One region of the Ornithinibacillus xuwenensis genome, then DNA from elsewhere that is predicted to be linked to it. Evidence: predicted binding sites of a transcription regulator. Region 1 holds the regulator's gene; the other holds the start of a gene.
The links. Region 1 encodes NrdR, which represses ribonucleotide reductase genes. Its sites were predicted from a motif close to AACACNATATATNGTGTT; they were not measured.
Positions count from the first base shown of each region.

Region 2: the regulator NrdR is predicted to act here: its motif matches at 5,600-5,617, upstream of ABC228_RS02320 (vitamin B12-dependent ribonucleotide reductase).

Region 1 covers NZ_JBDIML010000001.1:29,659-45,627, forward strand. Annotated here, with positions in the region: gene citZ (citrate synthase) at 1-750, shown strand, start outside; gene icd (NADP-dependent isocitrate dehydrogenase) at 836-2,107, shown strand; gene mdh (malate dehydrogenase) at 2,129-3,067, shown strand; gene ABC228_RS00170 (response regulator transcription factor) at 3,303-3,995, shown strand; gene pnpS (two-component system histidine kinase PnpS) at 3,992-5,356, shown strand; gene polA (DNA polymerase I) at 5,529-8,165, shown strand; gene mutM (DNA-formamidopyrimidine glycosylase) at 8,178-9,005, shown strand; gene coaE (dephospho-CoA kinase) at 9,017-9,616, shown strand; gene ABC228_RS00195 (glyceraldehyde-3-phosphate dehydrogenase) at 9,741-10,769, shown strand; gene ABC228_RS00200 (cytosolic protein) at 10,997-11,386, shown strand; gene nrdR (transcriptional regulator NrdR) at 11,415-11,882, shown strand; gene ABC228_RS00210 (replication initiation and membrane attachment family protein) at 11,911-13,266, shown strand; gene dnaI (primosomal protein DnaI) at 13,290-14,219, shown strand; gene ytxC (putative sporulation protein YtxC) at 14,379-15,236, shown strand; T-box leader at 15,293-15,510, shown strand; gene thrS (threonine--tRNA ligase) at 15,573-15,969, shown strand, end outside.
Region 2 covers NZ_JBDIML010000001.1:378,999-394,967, forward strand. Annotated here, with positions in the region: gene ABC228_RS02295 (DEAD/DEAH box helicase) at 1-531, opposite strand, end outside; glycine riboswitch at 680-780, shown strand; glycine riboswitch at 784-873, shown strand; gene gcvT (glycine cleavage system aminomethyltransferase GcvT) at 948-2,063, shown strand; gene gcvPA (aminomethyl-transferring glycine dehydrogenase subunit GcvPA) at 2,077-3,426, shown strand; gene gcvPB (aminomethyl-transferring glycine dehydrogenase subunit GcvPB) at 3,419-4,879, shown strand; gene ABC228_RS02315 (rhodanese-like domain-containing protein) at 4,927-5,301, opposite strand; gene ABC228_RS02320 (vitamin B12-dependent ribonucleotide reductase) at 5,699-8,257, shown strand; gene ABC228_RS02325 (HAD family hydrolase) at 8,595-9,266, shown strand; gene ABC228_RS02330 (YdcF family protein) at 9,309-9,920, shown strand; gene mntR (transcriptional regulator MntR) at 10,049-10,468, shown strand; gene ABC228_RS02340 (patatin-like phospholipase family protein) at 10,550-11,440, shown strand; gene ABC228_RS02345 (SA1362 family protein) at 11,454-11,834, opposite strand; gene ABC228_RS02350 (YqhR family membrane protein) at 12,070-12,588, shown strand; gene ABC228_RS02355 (M24 family metallopeptidase) at 12,756-13,814, shown strand; gene efp (elongation factor P) at 13,844-14,401, shown strand; gene ABC228_RS02365 (hypothetical protein) at 14,549-14,689, shown strand; gene spoIIIAA (stage III sporulation protein AA) at 14,888-15,874, shown strand; gene spoIIIAB (stage III sporulation protein SpoIIIAB) at 15,810-15,969, shown strand, end outside.

The DNA.
Region 1 (15,969 bases):
CTACAAGCCAAAATCTCTACTATTGTAGCTGCATTTTCTAGAATTAGACAAGGTAAAGATCCTATTAAGCCGAAGAGCGATGTTAGCTATGCGGAGAACTTCTTATACATGTTAAGTGGAAAGACACCTACGGCTATTGAAATAGAAGCGATTAATAAGGCCCTAGTATTACATGCGGACCATGAATTAAACGCATCTACTTTTACTGCTAGAGTATGTGTTGCAACACTTTCTGACATTTATTCCGGAGTAACTGCAGCTATTGGTGCATTAAAAGGACCTCTGCATGGTGGTGCAAATGAACGAGTAATGAAAATGCTAACTGAAATTGGCTCAGAGGAAAATGCATTACCTTATATTAAAGAAAGATTAGCAAACAAAGAAAAGATTATGGGAATGGGACATCGTGTTTATCGCAATGGTGATCCAAGAGCAAAGCATCTTAAAAAGATGTCTAAGGAATTAACTACATTAACTGGTCATGAAAAATGGTACAATATGTCTGTGAAAATTGAGGATTATATTAAGCAAGAAAAAGGACTACCAGCGAATGTAGATTTCTATTCAGCATCGGTATATGATAGTTTAGGAATTGATCATGATTTATTTACACCTATTTTTGCAATGAGCCGTGTATCGGGTTGGATTGCACATATACTAGAGCAATATTCAAACAATCGCTTAATTCGTCCGCGTGCAGAGTACGTTGGACCAACAACACAAGATTATGTTTCAATCGAGAATCGCTAGAAACAATTAAGAATGTTAGTTTTAATAGCCGGTCTATCCGGCTATTATTACGATAAGCTACATGAATTTTAGGAGGAATTTTTTTATGGCACAAGGAGAAAAAATCGTTGTCGAAAATGGTAAGTTAAACGTTCCAAATCAACCAATCATTCCATTTATTGAAGGGGATGGAACTGGTCCAGATATTTGGGCAGCTGCTAGTAAAGTACTTGAAGCAGCAGTTGAAAAAGCATATAACGGAACAAAGCAAATTGAGTGGTTAGAAGTATATGCAGGTCAGAAAGCATTTGATAAGACTGGTGAATGGCTACCACAGGATACACTAGACAAAATTGACGAATATAAAATTGCTATTAAAGGGCCTCTTACAACACCAATTGGTGGTGGAATTCGTTCTCTAAACGTAGCATTGCGTCAAGAGTTAGACCTATTTACATGCTTACGTCCAGTTCGTTATTTTGAAGGTGTTCCATCTCCAGTGAAGCGTCCAGAAGATGTTGATATGGTAATCTTCCGTGAAAATACAGAGGACATTTATGCAGGTATTGAGTGGCAAAAAGGCTCAGATGAAGTGAAAAAAGTAATCGACTTCTTAAACAATGAAATGGGAGTACATAATATCCGTTTCCCTGAAACTTCTGGAATTGGTATTAAACCAGTATCGGAGGAAGGAACAAAACGCCTAGTACGTTCAGCGATTCAATATGCGCTAACAGAGGGACGTAGCAGCGTGACACTTGTTCACAAAGGAAACATTATGAAATTTACTGAAGGTGCATTTAAAAGCTGGGGATACGAAGTTGCTGAACAAGAATTCGGTGATAAAGTATTCACATGGGCAGAATATGATCGCATTGTAGAAAAAGATGGAAAAGACGCAGCTAATAAAGCACAAGATGAAGCTGTAGCTGCTGGCAAAATCATCATTAAAGATGCTATTGCGGATATCTTCTTACAACAAATTCTAACTCGTCCGAATGAGTTTGATGTTGTTGCTACAATGAACTTAAATGGAGACTATATCTCAGATGCATTAGCAGCACAAGTAGGTGGAATTGGTATTGCTCCTGGAGCAAACATCAATTACAATACTGGTCATGCAATATTTGAGGCAACTCACGGAACAGCTCCAAAATACGCTGGTTTGGATAAAGTTAATCCATCATCAGTTATTTTATCTGGTGTGTTAATGCTAGAGCACCTTGGATGGAGAGAAGCTGCTGATTTAGTTACAAAAGCAATGGATAAAACAATCGCTTCAAAAGTCGTAACGTATGACTTTGCGCGTCTAATGGATGGTGCAACAGAAGTGAAATGTTCTGAGTTTGGTAATGAACTAATCAAAAACATGGACTAATTACGAAGAGAGGGATTTATTATGGGCAACAAACGGAAAAAAATCTCAGTCATCGGTTCAGGTTTCACAGGAGCTACAACAGCACTAATGCTTGCACAAAAAGAACTCGGAGATGTTGTTCTAGTCGATATTCCAAATATGGAAAATCCGACAAAAGGTAAAGCGTTAGATATGCTAGAGGCTAGTCCAGTACAGGGCTTTGATGCCAATGTTACTGGCACTGCAAATTATGAAGATACAAAGGAATCTGATTTAGTAATCATTACTGCTGGAATTGCTAGAAAGCCAGGAATGAGCCGTGATGATCTTGTTAATACAAATGCTAAAATCATGAAATCCGTTACACAAGAAGTAGTGAAGTATTCTCCAGAGACTACAATTGTGGTATTAACTAATCCTGTTGATGCAATGACTTATACCGTTTATAAGGAATCTGGATTCCCTAAAGAGCGGGTTATCGGACAGTCAGGTGTACTAGATACTGCTCGTTTCCGTACGTTCGTTGCACAAGAATTAAATCTATCTGTTAAAGATATTACCGGCTTCGTTTTAGGTGGTCACGGTGATGATATGGTTCCATTAATTCGCTATTCCTATGCGGGGGGTATCCCATTAGAAAAATTAATCTCGAAGGATCGATTAGAAGAGATTGTAGCACGTACTCGTACTGGTGGTGGAGAAATTGTTAACCTATTAGGTAATGGTAGTGCATACTATGCTCCGGCTGCTTCTCTGACGGTTATGGCTGAAGCAATCTTAAAAGATCAACGTCGAGTTCTTCCTTCTATTGCTTATTTAGAGGGTGAATACGGCTATAGCGATATTTATCTGGGGGTACCAACTATTTTAGGTGGAAATGGTATCGAAGAAATTATCGAGTTAGAACTAACAGCTGATGAAAAAGCGGCACTAGATAAGTCTGCTGAATCAGTGAAAAGTGTATTAAAGGTCTTAGCATAAATAGAAGACTCCATTCTGCAAGTTACAGAATGGAGTCTTTTTGTTTAGGGGAAGTTCTTTCAGTAAAGGACTTTTTTGTATTAATAACCTTCTAGGAAATAGGCGATAATATGGGTTATATTGTAAAGTTTTGTTTACAATAGGCCTCTGTTATTTTATTTATGTATAATTCATTGTAAGATAAATATAAAGATAGATTATGCTAGCAGCAAATTAGAAATGGGGAATGGTTTACATGAATGAAAAGGTTCTAATTGTTGATGATGAAATGTCTATTGTAACGCTATTAAAATTTAACTTGGAGAAAGCGGGATTTGTAACAGATGTCGCATACGATGGACTAGAAGCAATTCGAAAAGCGGATAAGAATAACTATGATTTCATCTGTCTTGATCTCATGCTACCAGAAATGGATGGAATTGAAGTATGTAAGCACCTTAGAAGAAACCAGATTGAAACACCTGTATTAATGTTAACAGCAAGAGATGAGGAGTTTGATAAAGTACTCGGACTAGAAATTGGGGCAGATGATTATTTAACTAAGCCATTTAGTCCAAAGGAAGTTATTGCTAGAATTAAAGCTATCTTAAGAAGGACCAATGTTACGAATACTAGTCAGATAAAAAATATAAATATTGGTGATCTTACGATTTATCCAGAACGATATGAAGCAGAAAAAGATAATAAAGTACTAACATTTACTCGTAAAGAATTTGAGCTATTGTATTACCTCGCAACACATAAGGATAAAGTTCTTTCAAGAGATCAATTATTAAGTGCGGTATGGGATTATGACTTTGTTGGAGATACTAGAATTGTAGATGTACATGTCAGTCACCTACGTGAGAAAATTGAACCAAACACGAAAAAACCAATTTATATTAAAACCATTCGTGGCCTAGGTTATAAAATGGAGGATCCAACGTGAGGATTTTTTCTTCTAAACCAATCATGATGTATGCGATGGGGATATTATTAATCGTCATTTCTACTGGAATAGTATTTAGCCAGTTCATGAGCAATTATATTATTTTATTACTGGTGCTATTGACAGAATACATTATCCTCATGATGATATTACACTATGTCTTTGACAAATATGTCAAACCAATCCGTAAAGCCACCGATACCCTGGATGAATTGGTTAGAGGGAATTTTCGAGCGAGAATGTATCATCCTGCAACAGGAAGCATGGCCTCTCTATTAATGAAAATTAATGCGCTCGCACGTAGTCTAAGTGATTTATCGATTAATGAAAAAATGCAGGCAGAGCAGCTATCGACTGTTATTGAAAACATACAAAGTGGATTAGTTCTGATTGATGAGAAAGGCTACATTCATCTAGTCAATCAGAATTTCATCTCTATATTTGGAAAAACTGAACGTGATTATCTTGGTTATCTCTATTATGATGTCTTAGATAATGAGAAGATTCATAAAACGATTCAGTTGACTTTTTTATATGAAGAAAATGTGAAGGATTCTATTATGGTAGAGAATGGTGTAAAGCAATACTTTGAAGTTGTCGGTGCACCAATATTTGATGATCGAAATATGTTAAAAGGGGCAGTACTTGTTCTATATGACATAACAGAGCTGAAAAAGCTTGAAGCGATGCGGAAGGATTTTGTTGCGAATGTTTCACATGAGTTGAAAACCCCAATTACATCCATTCGTGGCTTTTCTGAAACATTGCTAGATGATGATTTACATGATAAGGAAACAGCTAGACATTTCTTGGGAATTATTAACGAGGAGAGCAAACGCCTTCAAACCTTAATTGAAGATTTGCTCGCGTTATCAAAGCTTGAAAAAGAGGATTCACGATTAGTTTTTACGTCAATAAACATGTCTCAGTTATTAGAAGAAGTAATTCCGATGATGAATCAGCAAGCGACCCAAAGCGGAATCAAACTAAAAGTAGAAGCGGAAAGAGATCTCACATTTGTTGCAGACATGAACGGTGTAAAACAAGTTCTCATAAATTTGTTGGCGAATGCTATTAATTATTCTCACAAAGAAGACGAAGTTTCTTTAACAGTTGGGAAGCAGAATGACTTTATCCATATCACCATTACAGATACTGGTATCGGCATTCCGAACGAAGCGCTGTCTAGAATCTTTGAACGGTTCTATCGTGTAGATAAAGCGAGAAGTCGTAATACAGGTGGTACTGGACTTGGACTTGCGATTGTCAAGCATATTGTAGAACTTCATAAAGGGAAAATTCATGTTGAAAGTGAACTAGAGATTGGAACTACCTTTCATATTTATTTTCCAATACAATAAACATCTTCCGAGTGATGAAGGTGTTTTTTTGTTATACTGAGGTAGAAATATAATCGACATAACCCTAAATGTGTCTGCTCAGTTTTATTGGCAAATAGACATATTTTGTACGGAAGCTTCTGGAAATGGTAAAATATACGAAATAAAAGAGGCGTTAAGGAGGAGGTAACATATGTCCAATAAATTAGTACTGATTGATGGCAATAGTATCACATATCGTGCTTTTTTTGCACTTCCATTATTAAATAATGATAAAGGAGTGTACACAAATGCAGTTTACGGATTTACAACGATGTTGCTTAGGATCTTGGAGGAGCAAAAGCCAACACATATCCTAGTTGCATTTGACGCTGGTAAGACAACGTTTAGACATAATACATATCAAGAATATAAGGGTGGTAGACAAAAGACGCCACCTGAACTATCAGAGCAATTCCCGCTTGTAAAAGAATTACTTAATGCCTTTAATATTCGTCACTATCAATTAGAGCAATATGAAGCAGATGATATAATTGGTACCTTATCGAAACATGGGAATGAAAATAACTGGGATATATCCATTATTTCTGGAGATAAGGATATGCTTCAACTTGTCTCTGATAACGTTACGGTAAACGTTACTAAAAAAGGTATTAGTGATGTGGAAGCCTATACACCTGACTATTTGATAGAAAAAATGGAAATTACGTCAGACCAAATTATTGATTTAAAGGCACTGATGGGTGATAGCTCGGATAATATTCCAGGTGTACCTGGTGTTGGGCAAAAGACGGCAACAAAGCTATTAAAAGAATATGAGACACTAGAGAATTTATACGAGCATCTAGATGAAGTTAGTGGAAAGAAATTAAAAGAGAATTTAACGAATCATAAAGATGATGCATTCATGAGTAAAGAGCTCGCTACCATTAATTGTGATTCACCAATTGAAATAGCGCTAGATGATTTACCATATAGTGGATATAAAGAACAAGATGTTGCTGCCTTGTTTAAGGATCTAGGCTTTCAATCGCTTTTAAATCGAGTAAGTTCAGATGAAGCTGATGAAGAATCGAATGAAGTACTAGAAGATATATCCTATACAATTGTTGAGGAAATAACACCTGAAATGTTTATAGGAGAAGAAGCTTTAATCCTTGAAATGTTATCAGATAGTTATCATACAGCACCAATTGAAGGGATTGGGGTTGTTAATCGAGAAAATGCTTATTTTATTCCGACTGAGGTGGCCATCAATTCTGACGTGTTTAAGGATTGGGCAGAGGGTACTTCGAATAAAAAAGTAGTCTTTGACGCCAAGAAATCGTTAGTATCTTTGCTGAAAAAAGGTATTCACTTAAAGGGAATCACCTTTGATGTACTACTAGCTTCCTATTTGCTAGACCCATCAGAAAATAATCACGATATTCCTGCAATTGGACATCGTATGGGAATGAAGTCCGTTCGATTTGATGAGGAGGTCTATGGAAAAGGGGCAAAAATGAAGGTTCCTGAACAAGAAAAATTAGCGGAGCACGTTGTACGTAAAACGAGCTTATTGTTTGAGCTTCAAAAAAAGATGGAAGAAGAGCTTCAGGAGAATGAATTATTCGACTTATTAAATACATTGGAAATGCCGTTGGCGTTAATCCTTGGTGAAATGGAACATACTGGGGTAGTCGTTGATGTAGAGCGCCTAGAACAAATGGGGACGGATTTAAGGAAACGATTAGATGAGATTGAAAGAGAAATCTACGAGATTGCTGGAGAAACCTTTAATTTAAATTCCCCAAAGCAGTTAGGTCCGATTCTATTTGAAAAGCTAGGATTACGCGTGATTAAGAAAACAAAGACAGGTTATTCAACTGCTGCTGACGTTTTGGAGCAGTTAGAAAATGACCATGAGATCATTCCTAAAATTTTATTATATCGACAATTAGGTAAGCTTCAGTCTACGTATATTGAAGGACTATTAAAAGTTGTTGATAAGAATACCAATAAGATTCATACCCGCTATAATCAGGCGTTAACACAAACTGGAAGATTAAGCTCAATCGACCCTAACTTACAAAATATACCAATAAGACTTGAAGAGGGACGGAAAATTAGACAAGCCTTTGTTCCTTCAGAAAAAGAATGGATTATGTTTGCTGCAGATTACTCGCAAATTGAATTAAGAGTACTTGCACATATTGCGAAGGATGAAAAATTGATTGCAGCTTTTCAAAATGGATTAGACATTCATACACAAACTGCAATGGATGTATTCCATGTTACAGAAGATGAAGTAACATCAAATATGCGTCGACAAGCAAAGGCAGTTAATTTTGGTATTGTCTATGGAATTAGTGATTACGGTCTATCGCAAAATCTTGGAATTACTCGTAAAGAAGCGAAACAGTTTATTGATCGATATCTTGAGAGTTATCCGGGTGTCAAAGCTTATATGGATGATATCGTTCAAGAGGCAAAGCAAAAGGGCTATGTAACTACTTTGATGAATCGAAGAAGATATTTGCCAGATATCACAAGCAGAAACTTTAATCTAAGAAGCTTTGCAGAGAGAACGGCAATGAACACACCAATTCAAGGTACTGCTGCTGACATCATTAAAAAAGCTATGATCGATTTAGATGAGAAGCTAAAAGAAGAGAAGCTAAAAGCGCGTGTGCTGTTGCAAGTGCATGATGAATTAATTATTGAAGCTCCTAAGGAAGAATTGGAGAAATTGAAGGAAATTGTGCCAGCTATGATGGAAAACACAGTTGAATTAAATGTTCCTCTAAAGGCGGAATATGCTTATGGAGATAGTTGGTATGATGCTAAATAAGGAGTAAACATAATGCCAGAATTACCAGAGGTTGAAACAATACGAAATACATTAAAACGATTTATTCTTAATCGAACAATTGATCATGTATCTGTATACTGGCCAAATATTATTAAAAAGCCAGATGATGTGGAACACTTTAAACAACTTTTACATGGTCAAACTATTCAAGATATTGGTCGAAAAGGTAAGTTCTTATTATTCGAGCTCACAGATTATACATTGATTTCTCATCTAAGGATGGAAGGAAAGTATAGTGTCCATTATAAGGATGAGCCAATTAAAAAGCATACACATGTGATTTTCTCTTTTACAACTGAGGAGGAACTACGCTATAACGATGTACGAAAATTTGGTACCATGCACATTGTGAAAAAAGGTGAAGAATGTAATCAGAAACCGCTAAATCAATTAGGTCCAGATCCGTTTGATAAGGAATTTACATTCGATTATTTTTATAAAAAATTTAAAAATACGAACAGATCGATAAAGTCCGTACTACTTGATCAAACGGTAGTTGCTGGTTTAGGGAATATTTATGTTGATGAGACCTTGTTTAAGGCGAGAGTCCATCCGTTGAAGAAATCGGATAAGCTAACGAAGAAGGAAGTTCAGGAAATTCAAAAGCAAGCCATTCATACCCTAGAGGAAGCGGTTGCTCAAGGTGGTACAACAATACGTTCCTATGTGAATAGCCAAGGTGAAATGGGTATGTTTCAACAGGAGTTATCTGTCTATGGACAGGAAAATAAGGGCTGTAAAAATTGCGGGAAACCAATTACAAAAATGAAGGTTGGCGGTCGTGGTACACATATTTGTCTTAACTGCCAGAAGCTATAAGGGGGACAATTATGGCGTTAGTAATCGGGTTGACAGGTAGTATTGCGAGTGGGAAAAGCACGGTATCGGCAATGTTTCATACACTAAACATTCCCGTTATTGATGCTGACAAAATAGCTAGAGAAGTTGTTGAGCCTAATGAAAAAGCATATCAGGAAATTGTCAAGGAGTTTGGTAGGGAGGTATTATTTCCTGATAACACGCTTGACCGTAAAAAATTAGGATCTATTATCTTCTCCAATGATGAGAAACGTCAAAGGTTGAATGCAATCGTTCACCCAGCTGTCCGTAATCGGATGCTAGAACAAAAAGAAGCATTAATAGTGCAGGGAGAAAATTGCATTGTGATGGATATTCCACTGTTATTTGAAAGTAAATTAACACATTTGGTAGATAAAGTGTTAGTGGTATATGTTGATGAATCGGTTCAGTTACATCGTTTAATGGCCAGAGATGAATCTAGGGCTGAAGACGCGTTGGAACGAATTAATTCACAAATACCTGTTAAAGAGAAAACAAAGCTTGCTAATGCAGTGATTGATAACAATGGGACCCAAGATGAATCATTTGAACAATTAAAAGAAATACTTCGTGAATGGAATGTATTCTAGCAATCAAAACTCAAAGGATTATCCTTTGAGTTTTTTTGTGATTATAATTCCTTTTATTTTATTAATATGTTATACTTTATTCAAATAATGGATAATTAGTATATCACATTTAGGAGGACTTATGATGAGTAAAACTCGAATTGCCATTAGTGGATTTGGACGAATTGGAAGAATGGTCTTTAGGCAAGCAATTAATGATCATCATTTAGAGGTTGTTGCAATCAACGCAAGTTATCCTCCAGAAACATTAGCACACCTTATTAAATATGATAGTGTTCATGGAATTTTCAACGGAGATGTGAAAGCGCTTCAAGACGCTTTAGAAGTAAATGGACAGCGAATTGAACTTGTAAACTTTAGAGAGCCTGACAAATTGCCATGGAATCGTTTAGCGATCGATGTTGTCATTGATGCTACTGGAAAGTTTAAAACAAAAGCAGATGCTGGATTACATTTAATTGCCGGAGCAAAAAAGGTTGTTATTACTGCACCTGGAAAACAAGTTGATCGAACCATTGTCATGGGAGTCAATCATGATACGTATGATGAAGAAATTGATGATGTAATCTCAAATGCATCGTGTACGACAAACTGTTTAGCACCAGTTGTAAAAGTATTAGATGATAATTTCAACATTAAAAATGGGCTTATGACAACTGTTCATGCTTTTACAAATGATCAAAAGAATTTAGATAACCCACATAAAGATTTACGACGCGCAAGGGGATGTACGCAATCAATAATACCAACCTCAACAGGCGCAGCAAAAGCATTAGGGGAAGTATTACCACACTTGAATGGAAAATTACATGGAATGGCATTACGAGTTCCTACACCTAATGTATCATTAGTTGACTTAGTAATTGATGTTGAAGAGCCTGTTACGGAAGAAATTGTTAATCGTGCATTTCAGGAAGCTGCCAATGGTCGGATGGCAGGAATCATTCAATATAGTGAGGAACCACTAGTTTCAATTGATTATACAACATCGGAATACTCAGCAATCATTGATGGGTTATCCACAATGGTTATGGGTGATAGAAAAATTAAGGTACTGGCATGGTATGATAACGAGTGGGGTTATTCTACAAGAGTAATTGATTTAGTTAAATACGTCGGGACTTTTCTAGCGGAGAAAAAAGTATCTGTATAAATTATCATAGATTTAGATAAAGGATTGAGCATCGTTCAACATGCTCAATCCTTTTTAGTATGGAGTAGGTGAAACCTATTGCAACTTACCGGAAAAGATACTATTATCTTCTTCTTTTCGATACACTAGCTTCTAGCAAATTTATACTAGGGTAATTTTATAAAACATGTTAAAATAAATAGAGTTATATGTATATCGGATCTGTATGAAAATGGGAGTTGGATGAAATGTCTGTTGGTAAAAAAATATCTAGGATTCTTAATAATCAATCAGAAACGAATGAAAATCACTGGGATAAAGAACTTCAAACACATTATTATAAAACAACAAAAGACAAAGGATTAGCAAAGCTAGAAGAAATAATAAATCGTTCTAATCATTATAGCGTTAATTCAATATCTGTCGATCATGGGGAAATTAGCTTTAATGTCGTGAAAGGGAAAAAGGCCTTTGTAATTGCAACAGTTATTATGGTACGACCATATCAAACTGCAATTGATTTTACGGTTACGACTGAATCGACACTTCCTTTTGATTTCGGATATAGTGCAAAGCTAATAAAGCAGCTATATGCCGTCATAAATAAAGAGCTGCAACTTATTGAAAAGAATCATTAATAGTTGCCAGGTGAATGGAGTTTAACAGATGAGATGTTCAAATTGTCAATATAAAAATACGAAAGTTTTAGATTCAAGACCAATTGAAGAGGGACGCTCTATTCGGAGAAGACGTGAATGTGAAAAGTGCGGACATCGTTTTACGACGTTTGAACGGATAGAGGAAGTACCACTTATTGTTGTGAAAAAAGACGGTGCAAGGCAAGAATATAGCCGTGAAAAACTAATTCGAGGATTAATTAAAGCATGTGAGAAAAGACCTGTTTCGATTGAAAAAATAGAATCCATTGCAGTGGATGTTGAGAAAGAGTTACGTAATACAGGCGCTTCCGAAATTGATAGCAAGGAAATAGGGGAAATGGTCATGGAACGTTTATCTAAAGTGGATGACGTAGCATATGTGCGTTTTGCTTCGGTATATCGTCAATTTAAAGACATAAACGTTTTCTTAGATGAATTAAAAGATTTAATGCAATCAGAACGAAATAAATCTTGATGATACGTACAAGGAAGGAAGGGTTAAGTTGAACTACATCGGAAAGATATTACCAGTAGATGGCTATAGTGTTGCCTTAAATGGCAATCTACCAGTTGACTATACGAAAGCATTAACCCATCTTTACCAACCTTTACTCGGAATAAAAGCAATTATGTTATATCAAACTTTACTACATGAAATAGAGTTCCAACGAGAAGAATCTACAATCCAAACCCATCATACTTTAATGAATTATTTAAATATCCCGCTTGACGAAATTTATGAAGCAAGACTTAAGCTGGAGGGAATAGGTCTATTAAAAACCTTTGAACATGAAACGTCGGAAAAAACGATTTACCATTATGCGCTTCAATGCCCATTCTCACCTCATGCTTTCTTTCAGGATGCCATGCTAACGCAGCTCCTATCGCATCATATCGGCAAAGCAAAGTTCAATATGATTCGTTCAGCATATGTAGATCGAATGGCTAATGCGCATCCTATAGGGCAAAATGTTACGGCATCATTTAGTGATGTATTTGACACGATTATTCCAGAAATGGGTGTTCAATCATTAGACCAGACAACTGAAAATACTGGTCCAGAGCTTGAAGCTATTGACTTTTTATGGCTTGAACAAATGTTAAAGTCACGTATGATACCTTATAAACGAGTGCTAACCGCTGAGAACAAACGAGTTATGACACAAATGCTACAACTATATGGCTTAGCACAATATGAACTTGAAAAATGCGTGTTGTGGGCGTTAACGGATGAGAATTATCTAGATGTAGAAGAATTTAAGGAAGCATGTCATGATGCATTTAAGACATCAAAAAAACAAGCAACAATCCAATTAGTACCTAAAACACCTACCAAGGCAGCACCGGTAGATAATTCTGCCCCACAAACAAAAGAGGAACAACTCATTCGGGAGTTAGAGAACATTTCACCTAAGCAATTATTAGAAGACTTATCAAGCGGTAATCATGCTTCTGAACAAGATTTGAAGGTGATTCGTGAGATTATGACGACACAGGGACTCCCATCTCCAGTTATGAATGTATTAATTCATTACGTGTTACTGCAATCGAATATGAAGTTATCAAAAGCTTATCTAGAAAAGATTGCTAGTCACTGGTCTCGAGCAAATTTAAAAACAGCAAGAGAAGCCATGATGTTTGCAAAGCAAGAGAAAGAGCGTTATCGTAGCTCTACGGAGAAACAAACAACGAGTAAGTATTATAAAAAGCGAACATCAACAGAGGTTATTCCAGATTGGTTTAAGGATCGTAAGCAAACACCGACTGCAAAACAATCCGAATCATCAGTTGATCTGGAAAAAGAAAAAGCAGAAATCGAAAATCTACTGAAGCAATATGCGAGTAGTAATAAAAAATAATCATTTTCAAGGATGATTTAGAGATGAAACCAGTACAATCTACACTTAAAAAGTGGATGGAAAAGAATGAAAACTTTAAAGATAACTATAACAAGATTAAAAATGAAGTGTTAAACGATTCAGAGATTAAAGAATTCTTATCGTTGCACCCTAGTTTATCACAGCGTGAAATTGAGAAAAGCCTAATTAAGCTATATGAGTATAAATCACAATCCAAACAATGTAATCATTGTTCTTCATTTGGTTCTTGCCAAAATATGATTCCAGGTTATTCACCGATACTTCGGGTTGAAAATAACGAAATTCATTTAAGTTATGAAAAATGTCATAGTCGTATTATGTATGAAAAAGAACAACAGCAACAAACGCTTATCCAGAGCTTATATATGCCAAAAGAAATTCTTGAAGCAACAATAGATGGAATTGATAATGATCCAAAGAGAAGTCAGGCAATCCGGGAAATTCTGTCTTTTCTAGGACAAGTAAAAGATGGAACACCTCAAAAAGGCCTTTATTTTTATGGTCCATTTGGTGTCGGAAAGACCTATTTTCTAGGTGCCGTTGCAAATGCATTGAAAGAGTATGACATCTCATCCATGTTAATTTACATGCCTGAATTTGTTAGAGAAATTAAATCCTCTATTAAAGATGACTCTATTAATGAGAAGATAGAGTACTTCAAAAAAGCAGATGTCTTAATGCTTGATGATATTGGAGCTGAAACGCAATCAGCATGGTTCCGTGATGAAGTTCTTGGCACTATATTACAATATCGCATGATGGAGAGATTGCCTGTATTTTTCACTTCCAATTATAGTATGAAACAGCTAGAGGAACAGCTAGCAAAATCTACTCGAGGTGATATTGAGGAGGTTAAAGCAGGTAGAATATTAGAACGAATAAGACAAGTGAGTTCAGAAGTACCTATTATTGCTGATAACCGAAGAAAATAATGATAAAGCCAGTAAAAGATTATCTTTTATTGGCTTTTTTAATGGTACTAATTCACACACTATTCCTTTACTAAAGTTACTAGTTTTAATGGATTATACATTTTTTACATACTATGTCCATATAATGTAACAGTTTGGTTTGGATGAGGGTGATGTTGGTTGCTGGATGTTTATTTTTCTTCGAATAAAGAAGTGATTAGCTTCTGTGAACAATTATTTGTTTATAACAAAAAAATTGAATTGCACTGGAAAACAAGTGAAGATTGGGGGAATCATTTACAAATAGAGTTTAATCAAGCGGATAACTTACTAGTCGATTCCATCGTAAAATCTATGGTGGATGTATTTGTAGATCATCGATTATCCTCGATGATTCAAAGTATCATAGAAGAATTTTATTATTATACGGATCGAGATGAAATTGAAAAAATTCTAGAGATAACGCATTGGATATTAGCAGGAGAAGATGATGAGAGTATTCAAGTAAGAAAGCAAAAGGATGATCCAATGCAGCTTCTATATTCCTTATTTGTGTCCAATGTAAAAAATACGACGACTATTCATTTTGATTCAATCGTGAATTTTCGATTAAAGGTGTTTAAGGACCATCTTGTTAATATGGTTGGTTTAGCTATCGATGAATTTAAACGTGAGGAAGACCATCAGGAATTTGTTAATATGTTACGAGAATATATTGCGAAGAAAGAACCGAGCTACAATGTAGTTCATATAGTACAAGGTAATCCATTTGCATTCTTTAAAGCAAATGGGAAACGTTTTACAAGAATGGAATTAAGGATGATTATGCAGAAGGAGCCTTTATACATTGTAGGACTCGATGACGATGAACTTAATCTAGCCCCTTTAGTTTCAATGGCGCCAAAGAAGATTAAGATTTATGGTGATCATCCTTCAGAACCAAAAACATTAACAGTCATAAATGTTTTTCAGGAGAGAGTTGATTTCGAACCATATAATAAATTTCCTTTTCCATATTATTTAAAAAATGACGAATAGGACTTGATTATCAAAACGACTAGCGTTATAATTTGTTTTATATTCATTTATAGTTTAAATCAGTAAAGATAAGGACAAGGTCATTTGACAACTGTTCTGGCAAGAGAGGGAAGCCATCGGCTGAAAGCTTCCTCAGGCAGCCAAATGATTACCACCTTTGAACTCTGCTTTTGAAATCTAGTAGATGGCAGCGTATATCTGCGTTAAAGATTTAAAGCCGTAATTGTTTTACGGGAAATAGGGTGGAACCACGTGACAAACGCTCGTCCCTTTGCATATTTGCAGAGGGGTGGGCGTTTTTTAATGTTTTATAATATGGATAAAGGAGTGTAACAAATGGCAGAAATCACAATTGTATTTCCAGATGGAGCAAGTAAACAATTTCCACAAGGAACAACTGGAGAAGATATAGCAGGATCAATTTCTCCTGGTCTTAGAAAGCAAGCTTTAGCGATTAAATTAGATGGAAAGCAATATGACTTAAAGCGTGAATTAGATCATGGTGGAGCAATTGAAATCATTACCTATAAGAATCAAGAAGGTATTGAGGTTGCACGTCACTCAACTGCACATTTAATGGCCCAAGCGATAAAGCGCCTATATAAAGATGTTAAATTTGGTGTTGGCCCTGTTATCGAGGAAGGTTTTTACTATGATTTTGATATGGAAGAAAAAATCACGCCAGAAGACCTTCCGAAGATTGAAAAAGAAATGAAGCGGATTGTAGATGAAA
Region 2 (15,969 bases), 350 kb from region 1:
TTCATCAATTAATATAAAATCATAATTGATATCCAAAATTGCTTCCCGATGGGGGGATCGCTTTGCTGTATCAATCGATGTTACGATTATATCGTATTGGTCCCAAGCATAATTCTTACGATGTGCTGCAGCGGGTATAAAGAATTTTTCGTTCAATTCCTTTACCCACTGATTTACTAACGATGCTGGTACGATAATGAGTACTTTTTTCACAAGACCACGAATCATATATTCTTTCAAAATTAATCCAGCTTCTATAGTTTTACCTAATCCAACCTCATCTGCTAAAATCGCTCTACCATTCATTTCTTCTATCGCTTGTTTGGCGGTTTCGATTTGATGAGGTAAGAACTCCATTTGTGGTAAAAATTCTAGTGCTCTTAAACCATTAAAATCTTTTGTTATGGTAGTTAATTCAGCATCATATGCCATCTTAAATAATTCCCATGAAGAAAAAGGACCATCAAGTTCAAGCTTTTCAACTAGTTTATCGATAAAATTTGTTTCCTGAAGAATGTCTATATTATGCATCATATACTTCCTTTATCAATAGTTTCATAATCATAAAATATACAAGACACAATTTGATAGTTGTGTGGTATAATGAATCCGAAATATAAGTAACAAACACTATTTTGTACATAGTATAACCACAAAGTTCTAATTTCATAAAAAGCGAATGATTACAAGGGGAGAGATTACTTATCGTTTTTGACATAAGTAACGCCGAAGGAGCAAGCAAATTGTGAATCTCTCAGGCAAAAGTACTCTTGTAGGACGCAACTCTGGAGAGCGTTTACACATGTAAACCACCCACGAAGCACGCATTTTCGTATTTGTGAAAATGTTAAACTTTCTGGTTAAAGGACAGAGATTTCCCCTAATAAAGAGGAGAAATCTCTATTTTTATGGTTAAAAATTAGAAAATTTAAAAAGGAGTGGGAATTTTGAGCGAGCTGAAACGAACCCCAATCTACCCTGAATACGAGAAGCTTGGGGCAAAGACAATTGATTTTGGTGGCTGGGACTTACCAGTTCAGTTTTCTAGTATTAAACAAGAACATGAGAATACAAGAACGAAAGCCGGTTTATTTGATGTTTCTCATATGGGGGAAATTCTAGTAACGGGCCCCAAAAGCTTGGATTACCTGCAATACTTAACCACAAATGATGTATCAAAATTGATACCTAATAAAGCGCAGTATGCACTAATGTGCTATGAAGACGGTGGTACAGTTGATGATTTTCTAATTTATATGCTTGATGTTGATGAATATTTAGTAGTAGTAAATGCTGCAAATACGGAAAAAGACTTTGATTGGATGAAACAGAATAACCATTATACAAAAGAGGAAGTAGAACTTAAGAATGTATCTTCTGATTATGTGCAATTAGCCTTACAAGGACCAAGAGCTGAAGAAATCTTACAAACACTGACCGAAACAGATCTAAGCTCTATTAAGTTTTTCAGGTTTGAGAGAGAAGTCCTCTTATCAGGACTAAAAACACCAGCATTGGTTTCCAGAACTGGTTATACCGGTGAGGATGGCTTCGAAATTTATATTACGAAGGATGCAGGGGCGAGTCTTTGGAATCGCTTATTAGAAGCTGGAAGTGATAAAGGACTATTACCAATTGGTCTTGGAGCTAGAGATACACTTCGATTTGAGGCAAACCTGCCATTGTATGGTCAGGAGCTGTCTTCGAATATTACACCGATTGAAGCCGGATTAAATTTTGCTGTTAAGGTTAATAAAGAAGCTGATTTTATCGGCAAAGAAGTATTAAAAAACCAAGTAGAAAATGGCCCTACTAGAACATTAGTAGGAATTGAAATGATTGATAAAGGAATTCCTCGGCACGGCTATGAGGTATTTAGTGGTGAGGAAGAAGTAGGAATCGTTACTTCTGGTACACAATCACCTACCTTACAAAAAAATATAGGGCTAGCCCTGGTGAAAAAAGATTTTGCAATGGTAGGAACAGATTTAGATATTCAAGTGAGAAAGCGTAGATTGCGTGCTCAAGTAATTCCTAGACCGTTTTTAAAGCGGGATAAATAGAGGAGGGAATAAAATGGAATTTCGTTATTTACCAATGACTGAAGCAGATAAGAAGGAAATGTTAGATACTATTGGCGTAAGCTCTACAGATGAGCTTTTTTCGGATATTCCTGAGAAAGTTAGACTAAAACAACCCTTGAATTTAAAAGCTCCTGTAAATGAGGCAGACTTAAAAAAAGAACTAGCAAGAATGGCGAATAAAAACGTAAATTTAAAGGAATATTCCTCTTTTCTAGGGGCAGGTGTATATGACCATTTCATCCCTTCCGTAGTGGATCATGTTATATCACGCTCTGAATTCTATACGGCATATACACCGTATCAGCCTGAAATCTCTCAAGGTGAGCTACAAGCAATCTTTGAATTCCAAACGATGATTTCAGAATTAACTGGAATGCCTGTAGCGAATTCTTCTATGTATGATGGTGGAACCTCATTAGCAGAGGCTGTGAACTTAAGTGCTGCACAGACCAGAAAGAAAAAAGTTATTGTATCAAAGGCAGTTCATCCTGAATCACGTGCCGTAATTGAAACGTATGGAAAAGGACCAAATCTTGAAATTGTTGAAATTGATCATGTAAATGGTAGAACAGATTTAGAGCAGTTGAAGAGGGAATTAGATGAAAACACAGCAAGTGTTGTTATTCAGTACCCTAACTTCTTCGGTCAAGTGGAGCCATTAGCCGAAATTAGAGAGATACTTAACCAACAATCGAAAACGATGTTCATCGTATCTAGCAATCCACTTGCTTTAGGCTATTTAACACCTCCAGGAGAATTTGGAGCAGATATTGTAGTTGGTGATACACAGGTATTCGGTATTCCGGCGCAATTTGGAGGACCACATTGTGGCTACTTTGCTACAACTGAGAAATTAATGCGAAAAATACCAGGTCGTCTTGTTGGCCAAACAACTGATGAAAATGGTATTCGTGGATTTGTATTAACGTTACAAGCTCGAGAACAGCACATTCGACGTGACAAGGCAACCTCAAATATATGCTCTAACCAAGCACTAAATGCACTTGCAAGCTCTGTTGCAATGAGTTCGATTGGCAAACATGGGCTTAAGAAAATGGCTGAGCTAAATATGCAAAAAGCTAGATATGCAAAGCAAAAATTAATCGATGCCGGTGTTAAAGTTCTTACAGAGGGAGCTTTCTTTAATGAATTCGTTATAAAGCTACCGAAGAGCGTTCAACTCGTGAATGATGCCTTGTTAGAAAAAGGAATTATTGGAGGTTATGATCTAGCAACTGCTTATCCAGAGCTAGATGGCCATATGTTAGTTGCTGTAACAGAAATCCGTACAAAAGAAGAGATTGACGCTTTTGTAAAAGAAGTGGGGGATAGTCATGTCTAAAAAAGATTTTCCATTGATTTTTGAACGTAGCAAAGAAGGGCGAGTGAGCTATAGCTTACCAGAACTAGATATTCCAGAAGTAAACTTGGAGGAAGAGATTACAGATCGATACGTCAGAAAAGCTGCACCTGATCTTCCAGAGGTAAGTGAACTGGATATCGTTCGTCATTATACAGGTCTTTCAAATCGAAATTATGGAGTAGATTCAGGATTTTATCCTCTCGGCTCCTGCACAATGAAGTATAATCCGAAAATAAATGAAGATGTAGCTCGGTTTGAAGGGTTTAGTCATATCCATCCTTATCAAGATCCTAAAACCGTACAAGGTGCTCTTGAGATGATGTATGATCTACAGGTATCGTTAAAGGAGATTACTGGCATGGCAGGTGTTTCCCTTCAGTCAGCTGCCGGTGCTCATGGTGAGTGGACTGGATTAATGATGATTCGTGCTTTTCATGAAGCAAATGGTGATTATAATCGTACAAAGGTTATTGTACCTGACTCTGCTCATGGAACAAACCCAGCATCTGCTACAGTAGCTGGATTCGAAGCAGTAACAGTAAAGTCCAATGAAAAAGGTCTAGTTGATTTAGATGACCTAAAGCGAGTTGTAGGAGAAGATACAGCAGCTCTTATGCTTACAAATCCGAATACACTAGGGCTTTTTGAAACCGAAATTCTTGAAATGGCAGAAATTGTCCATCGTGCTGGTGGAAAGCTGTACTATGACGGTGCAAATTTAAATGCAATCATGGGCTATGCTCGCCCAGGAGATATGGGATTTGATGTGGTACATCTTAACTTACACAAAACATTCACTGGTCCACATGGCGGTGGAGGACCTGGTTCTGGTCCTGTAGGTGTTTCTGCTGAGCTTGAGCCATACTTGCCGAAGCCATTAATCGTCAAACAAGATAGCTTCTACACGTTTGACTATAATAGACCAAAATCAATCGGTAGAGTGAAGCCATATTACGGTAATTTTGGTATTAACCTTCGCGCCTATACGTATATTCGTACAATGGGTGGAGAAGGCTTGAAGAAAGTAAGTGAGTATGCCGTATTAAACGCAAACTATATGATGCGCAAGCTTGAAAAAGCCTATGATTTGCCATATACACAGCACTGTAAGCATGAATTCGTTCTTTCTGGTAGAAGGCAGAAAAAGCTTGGAGTACGTACATTGGATATCGCAAAACGTCTGCTTGATTTTGACTACCATCCACCAACCATATACTTCCCGTTAAATGTGGAAGAAGCACTAATGATAGAGCCCACTGAAACAGAATCAAAAGAAACGCTAGATGGATTTATTGAAACGATGCTAACAATTGCAGATGAAGTAGAATCAAATCCAGAGATGGTACAAGAAGCACCACATAATACGATTGTGAAGCGGATGGATGAAACGACTGCTGCTAGAAAACCTATTTTACGCTATTACAAATCATAGACATGAATAAACGCCTAAGGGTATTCCCTGTAGGCGTTTTCTGTCTTTTATAAACCGTTTTTTACTTTTCCAGTCCATTTCTTAAATCCACCTTTTAATTGGTAGATCTCTTGATATCCTTTTTTATGAAGAAGCTGTGCAGCTCTACTAGATCGTGCACCACTTTGACAATAAAGATATACTGGTTTATCCTTACGAATTTCGATTAGGCGCTGCTTCATTTGTGTAACTGGAATATTTCTAGCACCAAGCACATGCCCGTTTTTGAATTCTTGCGGCTCTCTAACGTCAATTAGTTGCGCTTTTCGATATCCTTCACGAAATTGTGTTTCTGTTATTGTTTTAAGGTAGCTACGTTGTCTCAGGTACCTAAATACCGATATAACAATAATTACAACAAGTGCTAATATAATATATTCCATCAAATTATTCCCCCGTCTTTCACTTTTGTACTTTTATATTATAGGCTGAAACAAGTATTTTTTCAAAGTTTTTCTTCGGACAAGTATTACCAAGTGATGTCGAATAAAGTCGAGAAGTTATTTCTTTATCACGATGAGTAATGTCATTGCAATTTTAAAATTTATTCATTTTATTAGTTTTTAAAGAGTTTATCTTTAAAATTCATTAATTACCTTAGATTTTTATTCTTTTTTGTTCATTGACAAAAATTTAGTAATATGCATTTTAAACTATATATAGTGTACATTAAAAAACCCGAACACAATATGTTGTAATTTGTAACTGGGGTGTGATATCTTTATATTAAATAATTCTAGATTAATAGAATGAGAAATATGTCAAATGAGGAGAGATAGAATGTCTACGGTTGTCGAATCAAGTACGAACATCAATGTGGAAATGCTGAATGAGGATATTAAGCTATTCCCACAGGTTCATCCAATAACACCAGATATGAAACTACTACATAAGGGTGTATCAAGACTAGTCATGCTAGACCGTTATTCGTTTAAAGACACTGAAAAGAAAAGCCTGAAGGTTGGCGATTTTGTCGTTTTAACGGTAAAAGCTGATCCAAAATTTCCTGCTAGAGGTCTTGGGTTTATTCAATCGATTAATTGGGATAACAACGAAGCGGTTGTAAAAGTTGAACCAGAATATGCGTCTGTTTTGGACGGTGAAGAAGCAGAGACTGGGCTTGTAAAGCGTGGATTAGATGTCATCGATAAACCACTAGAGGTTTATTACGAGCAAATTGCGAAGCGAAATGCTACCGGTTTAGCAAGTGTGGAATCATCCGAAGCTCTTCAAAAGGATTGGTTTGAAAAATTTTATAAGGAATTATCAAACTTAAACTTCATACCAGCTGGTAGAGTTTTGTATGGAGCAGGTGCGGATACCGATGTGACGTATTTTAACTGCTATGTGATGCCTTATGTGAAGGATTCTCGTGAGGGTATCTCTGAGCATAGAAAGCAAGTAATGGAGATCATGAGTCGCGGTGGTGGTGTTGGAACGAACGGTTCTACCTTACGTCCACGTAATGCTCTTGCAAGAGGTGTAAATGGAAAATCATCTGGTTCAGTATCCTGGCTGGACGATATCGCAAAACTAACTCATTTAGTGGAGCAAGGTGGTTCAAGACGTGGTGCACAAATGATTATGTTGGTTGATTCACATCCGGACATCATTGAGTTCATCATCTCAAAAATGCAAAATCCAAGAATTTTACGTTATCTAATCGAAAATACAGAAGATGAGCAAATTAAGAAGTTAGCACAGGAAAAGCTTAAATTCTCTCCATTGACTGAAACTGAAACTGATCTTTATCAAGGTGTTTTAAATTATAAAAACATTCCTGGCCAAGGCGGATTCCCAAATTCAGTTTTAAAGGAAGCAGAAGAAAAACTACGTACAGGTGGAACATACTCCGTACACAATTCAGAATTCTTAACGGGAGCAAATATATCGGTATGTATTACCAAAGAATTTATGGAAGCTGTAGAAAATGATACGTGGTACGAGCTTCGATTCCCTGATGTAGAAAATTATAATGAAGCCGAAATGAAAGCATATAACGAGGAATGGCATCAAGTTGGTGACGTGCGCAAATGGGAAGAAATGGGATTTGGTGTTCGTGTTTATCGTCGAATTAAGGCTCGTGAGTTATGGAATTTAATTAACATCTGTGCAACATACTCAGCCGAACCAGGAATATTCTTTATCGACAATGCAAATGACATGACAAATGCGAAAGCTTATGGAGATCAAGTTGTTGCTACCAACCCATGTGGAGAACAACCGCTTGCGCCATATTCTGTTTGTAACCTAGCCGCAGTAAACCTTGCTGAGATGGCTGATAAGGATTCTAATACCGTAAACTTTGAAAAACTAATGGAAACCGTAAGAGTTGGGGTTCGTATGCAGGACAATGTAATTGATGCGACACCGTACTTCTTAGCTGAAAACAAAAAGCAAGCATTAGGTGAACGACGTGTTGGTCTTGGAGTTATGGGTCTTCATGATCTACTAATTTATTGTGAAACTGAATATGGTTCCGAAAGTGGTAATGAATTAGTAGACAAGATCTTTGAAACAATCGCAACTACTGCTTACCGTGAGTCTATTGAGCTTGCAAAAGAAAAAGGTAGCTTCCCATTTCTGGTAGGAGAGACAAAAGAAGAAACGAATAATCTACGTCAAGCATTTATTAATACAGGCTATATGAAGAAGATGCCTGACGATATCCGTGAAGGCGTTCTTCAATACGGTATCCGTAATTCTCACCTACTAACAGTCGCACCTACTGGAAGTACTGGTACAATGGTTGGTGTAAGTACAGGATTAGAGCCGTATTTCTCATTCTCTTACTTTAGAAGTGGAAGATTGGGTAAGTTTATTGAAGTCAAAGCAGATATTGTTCAAGAATATCTAGATAGTCACCCAGAAGCAGATTCCAATAATCTGCCAGACTGGTTTGTAACAGCAATGGAATTATCACCTGAAGCTCATGCTGACACGCAATGCGTTATTCAACGTTGGGTAGATAGTTCCATCTCGAAAACCGTAAATGCACCAAAAGGCTATACAGTAGACCAAGTGGAAAATGTGTACAGAAGACTGTATCGAGGTGGTGCAAAAGGTGGTACGGTGTACGTAGATGGTAGCCGTGATTCACAAGTCCTAACTTTAAAAGCAGAAGAAAATAGCTTTGAACAAACAGAACTGTTTGAAGATAGTAATGAGCCTAAAAAAGTAGTATTGATGGATACCATTCAAGAACTTAAATCAACAGATGTAACAATTGGGTCAGAGGTTGGAGATACTTGCCCGGTATGTCGAGAAGGTAGTGTGGAGGATATCGGTGGCTGCAATACTTGCACGAGCTGTGGAGCTCAATTGAAGTGCGGTCTATAAAAAACTTTACACAAAGGTTATCAAACGAAAGGTTTGATAGCCTTTTTTGTTTTAAATGCCATATTGTGTCGGGTTAAATGTGATAAAATTACTTCCATAATAAATTATAAATTGTTATTTCATATTCTTAATCGAATAGGAAGAGGCACTTTGAATCATGAGGAGAAAAAAGATCGAATCAAGGCAGCACCGAAATAATGTTCAATAATGTATTTGGGATTTTATCGTAGAAGTGTGCTCATGGGTACCAGAAATTATCATGATTCCGTTTAGTACTATATGGTTGCTATGAGGGATATAGAGGTTCATTACTATATTGCAATAAGGGAGTAACATAATGATTAAAGCTGTTTTATTTGATCTTGATGGAACTTTATTAAATCGTGATGAATCCGTTAGACGTTTTATTGAGGATCAATATGAGCGATTTCATACAAATTTTAATCATATCTCGAAAGAAACTTATATGTCACGATTTTTAGAATTAGAGCATCATGGCTATGTTTGGAAGGACAAGGTATATCAACAATTAACGTTAGAATTAGAAATTAATAACCTTTCAAGCGATTTTTTACTTGAAGACTACATGGATTACTTTAAACATCATTGTGTTCCATTTCCAAATCTACTTCACCTGTTAGAGGTACTCAAACAGAAAAACTACCTGCTCGGTATCATCACAAATGGCATTGGAACATTTCAAATGAATTCAATAGAAGCGTTGGGTATGAAAGCATACTTTGACTTGATTAAAATATCTGAGTGGGAAGGGCTTCGAAAACCGAATCCAGATATTTTTCATCATTCTTTAAAGGAACTAAAGATTTTACCTTCTGAAGCAATTTATGTAGGCGACAGTCCAGTAAATGATGTGGAGGCTGCATACAATATAGGTATGATTGGTGTTTGGAAACGTCATATAGCGTATGAAAATTTTGCAACAAATTATACGATTGACGATTTATTAGAGCTCCTAGTTCTGCTTCAAGAATTGGAGAGTAATAATTAACTTGCTTCCTGTCATAATAACCAAATGAAAAGAGGTGCCCACATGCTAATTTCTTCCTTAGAACCAGAAAACCTCTCTGATGATCAAATGCGGACGCTATTATTCCGTGGGATTAGTGATGACCATCATAGTGGAGACTGCATATTTGTTCCTGGGAGCAGTAAAGCAGTTCAATATCGATTGCCCAAGGCCGTACAATTATATCAAGAAGGTAGAGCTAGTAAAATATTATTTTCTGGTGGTGTAATTTGGGAAGGGGAATCTGATCCAGAGGCTATTTTGCTGAAGCAAGAAGCGATACGTCTTGGTGTTAAAGAACAAGATATATTAATAGAGGATAACTCATTGCATACGAAAGAAAATGTCCTAGCATCGTTGTTAGTACTTGATCGAGCATTCAATTTACATGAAATAGAGCGATTGATCTTGGTAAGCACACATTATCATATGAGAAGACTACATTTGACCTTTAAGACTTATATGCCGAACTGGATTGATTACACACTCTGTCCAGCTAATGATCGCAATACGAGGGAAGATAATTGGAATTTATCGGAGATTGGCTTAGGGCGAGTAAAGACAGAAAGTGAAAAATTAATCCGATATGTAAAACAAGGTGTACTAGAAGATGCAGTGATTGACCTTCTTTCATAATTGAGAAAAAGCGCCTTATTTCGATGGGCTTCCTGTAAACACTTGTCTATATTCGTATTTTCTTGTATCCTCAATATAGAAACACTTTTGCCTATGATAAAAAATATTCTATGAATCGAGGAGACATTATGCCTACACCTAGTATGGAGGATTATATTGAAATTATATATAATTTAATTGATTCAAAAGGCTATGCCCGTGTTTCGGATATAGCAGAAGCATTAGATGTTCATCCATCTTCTGTCACAAAGATGGTGCAAAAGCTCGATAAAGACGATTATTTATTATACGAAAAATATAGAGGGTTTATCTTAACGGATAAAGGAAAAAAAGTTGGAGAACGTTTAGTTTTTCGTCATGAGCTATTAGAAGATTTCCTAGAGATTATTGGTGTTGAACAAGAAAATATCTATAATGATGTTGAAGGAATTGAGCATCATTTAAGCTGGAACTCAATCGACCGATTAGGAGACTTAGTGAAATATTTTAAAATGGATTCCAAAAGAGTAGATGCACTCCGTGAAATTCAAAAGGAAAATAATAAATAACAGCATAGGTTAAGAAGGACAATGTTCTATTTTCATACACTCTCGCTTACACATAATATAAAAGTGATAAGGAGATGAGGAATGAAGATTGACATTGTCTTCTCTGGTGGTGGAGTAAAGGCATTTGCATTTATCGGTGCGCTAGAAAGTATCCAAAAGAAAAACTATGAATTTGAACGAGTTGCTGGTACATCCGCTGGAGCAATATTAGCTGCGTTTTTAGCAGCAGGCTACAAGACAGCTGAAATAAATAGTCTATTAAATAAACTAGATCTTCATGAGTTTCTCGATACACCTCGTCTTAGTAAATTTCTTCCAGGTAGTAAATGGTTCTTTTTATACTTTCAAATGGGAATCTATCGAGGTGATAAATTCGAGAAATGGATTTACCATCAGCTTGCTAAGAAAGGTATTTATACTTTCGGAGATTTAAAACGAGGCTATTTAAAAGTGGTTGTGAGTGACTTAACACTAGGAAAGCTTGTCATTCTGCCAGATGATTTAGAACGAGTATATGGAATAGATCCAAGTGCATTCCCAATCGCCAAGGCCGTCCGAATGAGTGCAGGATTTCCATATTTTTTTATGCCTAAAAAGATTATTGGAAATAAAAATGAGAAAAGTATCATTGTTGATGGCGGATTATTAAGTAATTTTCCTATCTGGGTTTTTGAAAATGATACAAGTAGACGTATAAGACCGATACTTGGTGTTAAATTAAGTGATTCTCCAGAACATACTCCCCCAAGAAAGATTAAAAACGCACTTGATATGCTACATGCCTTATTTACAACTATGAAGCAAGCACATGATGCCAGATATATTTCAAAATCTCAAAAAGATAATATCATATTTATTCCCGTCAAAAATGTTCATACAACTAATTTTATGATAGAAGATGAAGTGAAGGTCAAGCTAATGGAAAGTGGAAGAGATGAGGCTGCCAAATTTTTAAAATACTGGTCCACATAAAAAACGAGCAACCTTAATTGGATGCTCGTTTTTTCCGTTTTGCTTTATTCCCATCAATTACTCGCAAGTGAGATGGGCGCCTTTTCGTTTTTTTCTTTAAAGTACTCGGCGTGTTTTGACTACTATTGGTAGATGAGCTATTGTGATAATGCGAATACTTGGATTTTGATTGTCTTACCGCTTGCTTATATTTTTTGGAATCTGCGGAAGAAGAATGACGTCCCCCCAGCACAAAATAATAAAGCACGCCAACTATTATTACCCCAATAATTGCTGTTATTAGCAAGTTTGAGATGAAGCCGGCTGCATTCGTAAATAGTGTTGAAATTAGCCCAATTGCTGCTAGTCCAATCAGTCCATAAATGAAGTATGCTATTGGTGATTTTTTTCTCATGACGAACTTTCCTTTCTTATGTTATGTATTCACATTTTCCTTCCATTCTACATCAACATACAGTTTCCTTAATTAACTTTATTAATAGATTATAGCTTTCATACTATAGTATAATTCTTACCTTATCATTGTAAAATATTCAACTTTCAGGTAATAAATAGGCAAACAATTGAGGAAAAACTTTCTGTAATTGCATTTAAAGCAATGGGTAATACTAAAAATGGAGGTGGATGTTTTGGAAGATAAGAAACTTGAACAAAACAAACAGGAAGAATCATCCTCATTTTTAGGAAGATCAATATTGACAGGGTTTATTGGAGGAATTATCGCAAGTCTATTAGGAATATTCATGTATTATTTCAATTTTTCGGAAGTATCCGCGAAATCATATCTTATTCGAACCTGGTCAAAAGCTGCTTGGACAGATACTTGGTTAGCCGACTTGGTATCTACTAGCTTGATTGGAATATTATCGATTGGCGTTGCAATCATTTACTACGGTATCCTCAAAAAGATATATTCTATTTGGATGGGAGTAGTTTATGGTTTAGTAATTTGGGGGATTGTTTTCTTTATCTTACAACCTATGTTTCCAAATATTCCTAGTGTAGCTGAGATGGAAATGAAGACGATTGTGTCAACAATGTGTCTTTATATTTTATATGGTACATTCATCGGGTATTCAATTTCATTTGATTATCATGATACTGTTTTAAAGACTTCGAAGGAAAAAGCAAAGGATTCATCAGAATAGTCACAGATGTCAAGGAACAAAATCAATATTCAAATTTGTCTATTTATGATAAACTGATAAGGTCCAAAAGAAATAGAGAGAAGCAGTGTGGGTCAACTAATTTCTGACCCTGCATAAGCAGTTAGCTATCTATGCTATCGAGTAGAAATGGGAAAGGGATGAAGAGAATGAAACTTAGTAAAATTAGAGAATCGCTTAAAGCGTTAAATCTTGATGCTTTACTGATTACCAGTCCAATTAACCGGAGATATGTTACTGGTTTTACAGGAACTGCTGGAATTGCGCTTATTAGTGCTGATGAAGCTATATTTATAACTGATTTTCGGTATACTGAACAAGCTACAGATCAGGCGAAGGAATTTAATGTTATTGAACATAAGCAATTAATTGAGCAGGAGGTTCATGCACAGTTAAAACGACTACAAGTGAAACGACTTGGTTTTGAAAAGAATCATGTAACTTATTCTACATACGATCAATATCAAAACTTGTTTGATGCTGAATTAGTCCCTACTAGTGATATTGTGGAAAAAATCCGCTTAATAAAAACACCAGAAGAACTTACCGTACTACAGAAGGCTGCTAACATTGCTGATGCTGCATTCGAACATATTCAGGGCTATATTAAACCAGGTGTAAAAGAAATCGAAATATCAAACGAACTTGAATTCTTTATGAGAAGACAAGGAGCTACATCATCTAGCTTTGATATTATTGTTGCTTCTGGTTTTCGCTCTGCTATGCCACACGGTGTTGCTTCTTCTAAAGAGATCCAAGCTGGTGAATTAGTTACGCTTGATTATGGTGCACTTTATGAAGGTTATGTATCCGATATTACACGTACCTTTGCAGTAGGTGAAATAAGCGAGGAATTAAGAAAAATATATGATACTGTACTGGAAGCTCAACTACGAGGCGTCGATGGCATTAAGCCAGGAATGACTGGGAAAGAAGCAGATGCCTTAACACGAGACTATATTACTGAGCAGGGTTACGGTGAATATTTTGGACATTCTACTGGCCATGGAATTGGGTTAGAGGTACATGAAGGTCCAGGATTATCTTCACGAAGTGAGTTGAAACTGGAGCCTGGTATGGTTGTAACGGTTGAACCGGGTATTTATATTCCAAATGTCGGTGGTTGTAGAATTGAAGATGACATTATTGTTACGGAAAATGGTAATGAGCGTCTAACGAAGTCACCAAAAGAATTAATACAGCTGTAGGTTTCGCTTTTATTTAAGGAGGAAATAGTATGATTTCAGTAAATGATTTTAAAACAGGTTTAACGATTGAAATGGATAATGATGTATGGCAAGTAGTGGACTTCCAACACGTAAAACCAGGTAAAGGTGCCGCTTTTGTAAGATCCAAACTACGCAACTTAAAAAATGGAAATATCCAAGAGAAAACTTTTCGCGCAGGTGAAAAAGTAGGCAAAGCCCATGTTGAACATAAAAAAATGCAATACTTATATGCATCAGGTGCTTCTCATGCCTTTATGGATACTGCTACGTATGAACAAATCGAGCTAACTGAAGCTCAAATTGAACACGAGTTGAAGTTCATTAAAGAAAATATGGAAGTATCGATCATGACCTATAACGATGAAATGATTGGGATTGATTTACCAAATAACGTAGAGCTTGAAGTAGTGGAAACAGAACCAGGAATAAAAGGGGACACAGCTAGTGGTGGTTCTAAACCAGCTACAGTAGAAACTGGATTAGTCGTACAAGTACCTTTCTTCATAAATCCTGGGGATAAGCTAGTAATCAACACTGCAGATGGAAAATATGTTTCCAGAGCTTAATCTTTAAACATTATAAAAGTGGACATTAATTAGAATTAATTAGTGGCCACTTTTTTTGTTCGATTAATTGTGACTCCAAAATTGTATTAGTCTAATCATCATGGGTAAATTAACTAGAAATACCAGATGAAGTTGGAGGGAACATGAATGACCAAAGAAGAAAGACTAAATGAAGAGGCAGCATTAAATAATAATTTGGATTCTTCAACACTGCGTAGGAATCGTGAAATTACTAATCCAAACCCTAGTATGGATCGTAATACGAAAAAAACAAAACGCAACTATTAAATTGCTTTATTTTAATAATAACCGCTATAAGGGCTTAGTCACTCATGACTGAGCTTTTTTTATTCTGCTCTATTATTCCTCTACTATTAGTCATAAAATCTGCTATTAGACATACATTTACTTATAGAAAGTAATCAGCTCTAACAGGAAAGAAATTTATGTATTAATTTTTAACAATAACTAAAGTGAGGACAGGCTATGCAGGAGATATTACGGTTGTTTCCAGTAGAAATTCAAGCAGATGTAATTAAAAAAATTGGAAATCGCTGGGACATGCTTCAGGAGATTCGAGTTCGACTAAACCAGCCTTTAGAATTTATATTTGATCATGGCATTGAATGGATTTCGAGCGTTAGGCCGAATAAAAAGGACAACATCTTTATGATCAATCAGTTGAGTGAATTCTCATTATATCGGATGGAAGATGAGCTTCGAGAGGGCTATATTACGATTGAAGGTGGACATCGCGTTGGTATTGCTGGAAAAGTAAATACCACAAATGGTTCGGTGAAGGCAATCCAGTATATAACTTTTCTAAACATACGTATTGCAAAAGAAAAGATTGGTGTTGCTAATCCAATTATTCCATATCTTTATGAAAATGGGTTTGTTAATACCTTGTTTGTTGGATCTCCTCAATCAGGTAAAACCACACTTATTCGTGATGTCATTCGAATTATTTCTTCTGGATGGAATCACATAGGGCCTAAGAAGGTCGGAGTAGTAGATGAACGCTCTGAAATTGCTGCATGTCTAAATGGAATTCCACAACATAATCTAGGGAAACGAACGGATGTTTTAGATGCTTGTCCAAAAGCAGAAGGTATGATGATGATGATACGTTCCATGTCTCCTGAAATATTAGTAGTAGATGAGATTGGCACAGAAAAAGATGTACAAGCTCTAACGAATGCTATAAATGCTGGTGTAACCATTATTTGTACCATGCATGGTCAATCTCTAGACGAGTTAAAGAAAAGACCTTCTATAAAACCTTTACTTGAGAAGAAAGTATTTCAGAGAATCATACTTCTCAAAGGACAATCATCACCAGGAACCATTGAGAAGATATATAACGAGAATGAAAAAAATCTGTATCAGAAATCGAGGTGCTTACCTAATGAAGTGGATCGGGGCACTGCTGTTCATCAGCGCGACAACATGGCTCGGATTCGAGTGGAGTAACAGACTGACGAAGCGTCCAAAGCATATTAGGCAATTAATCAATGCTCTACAAGTTTTAGAGGCAGAAATCCTTTATAGCCAGCTCCCACTTCAAG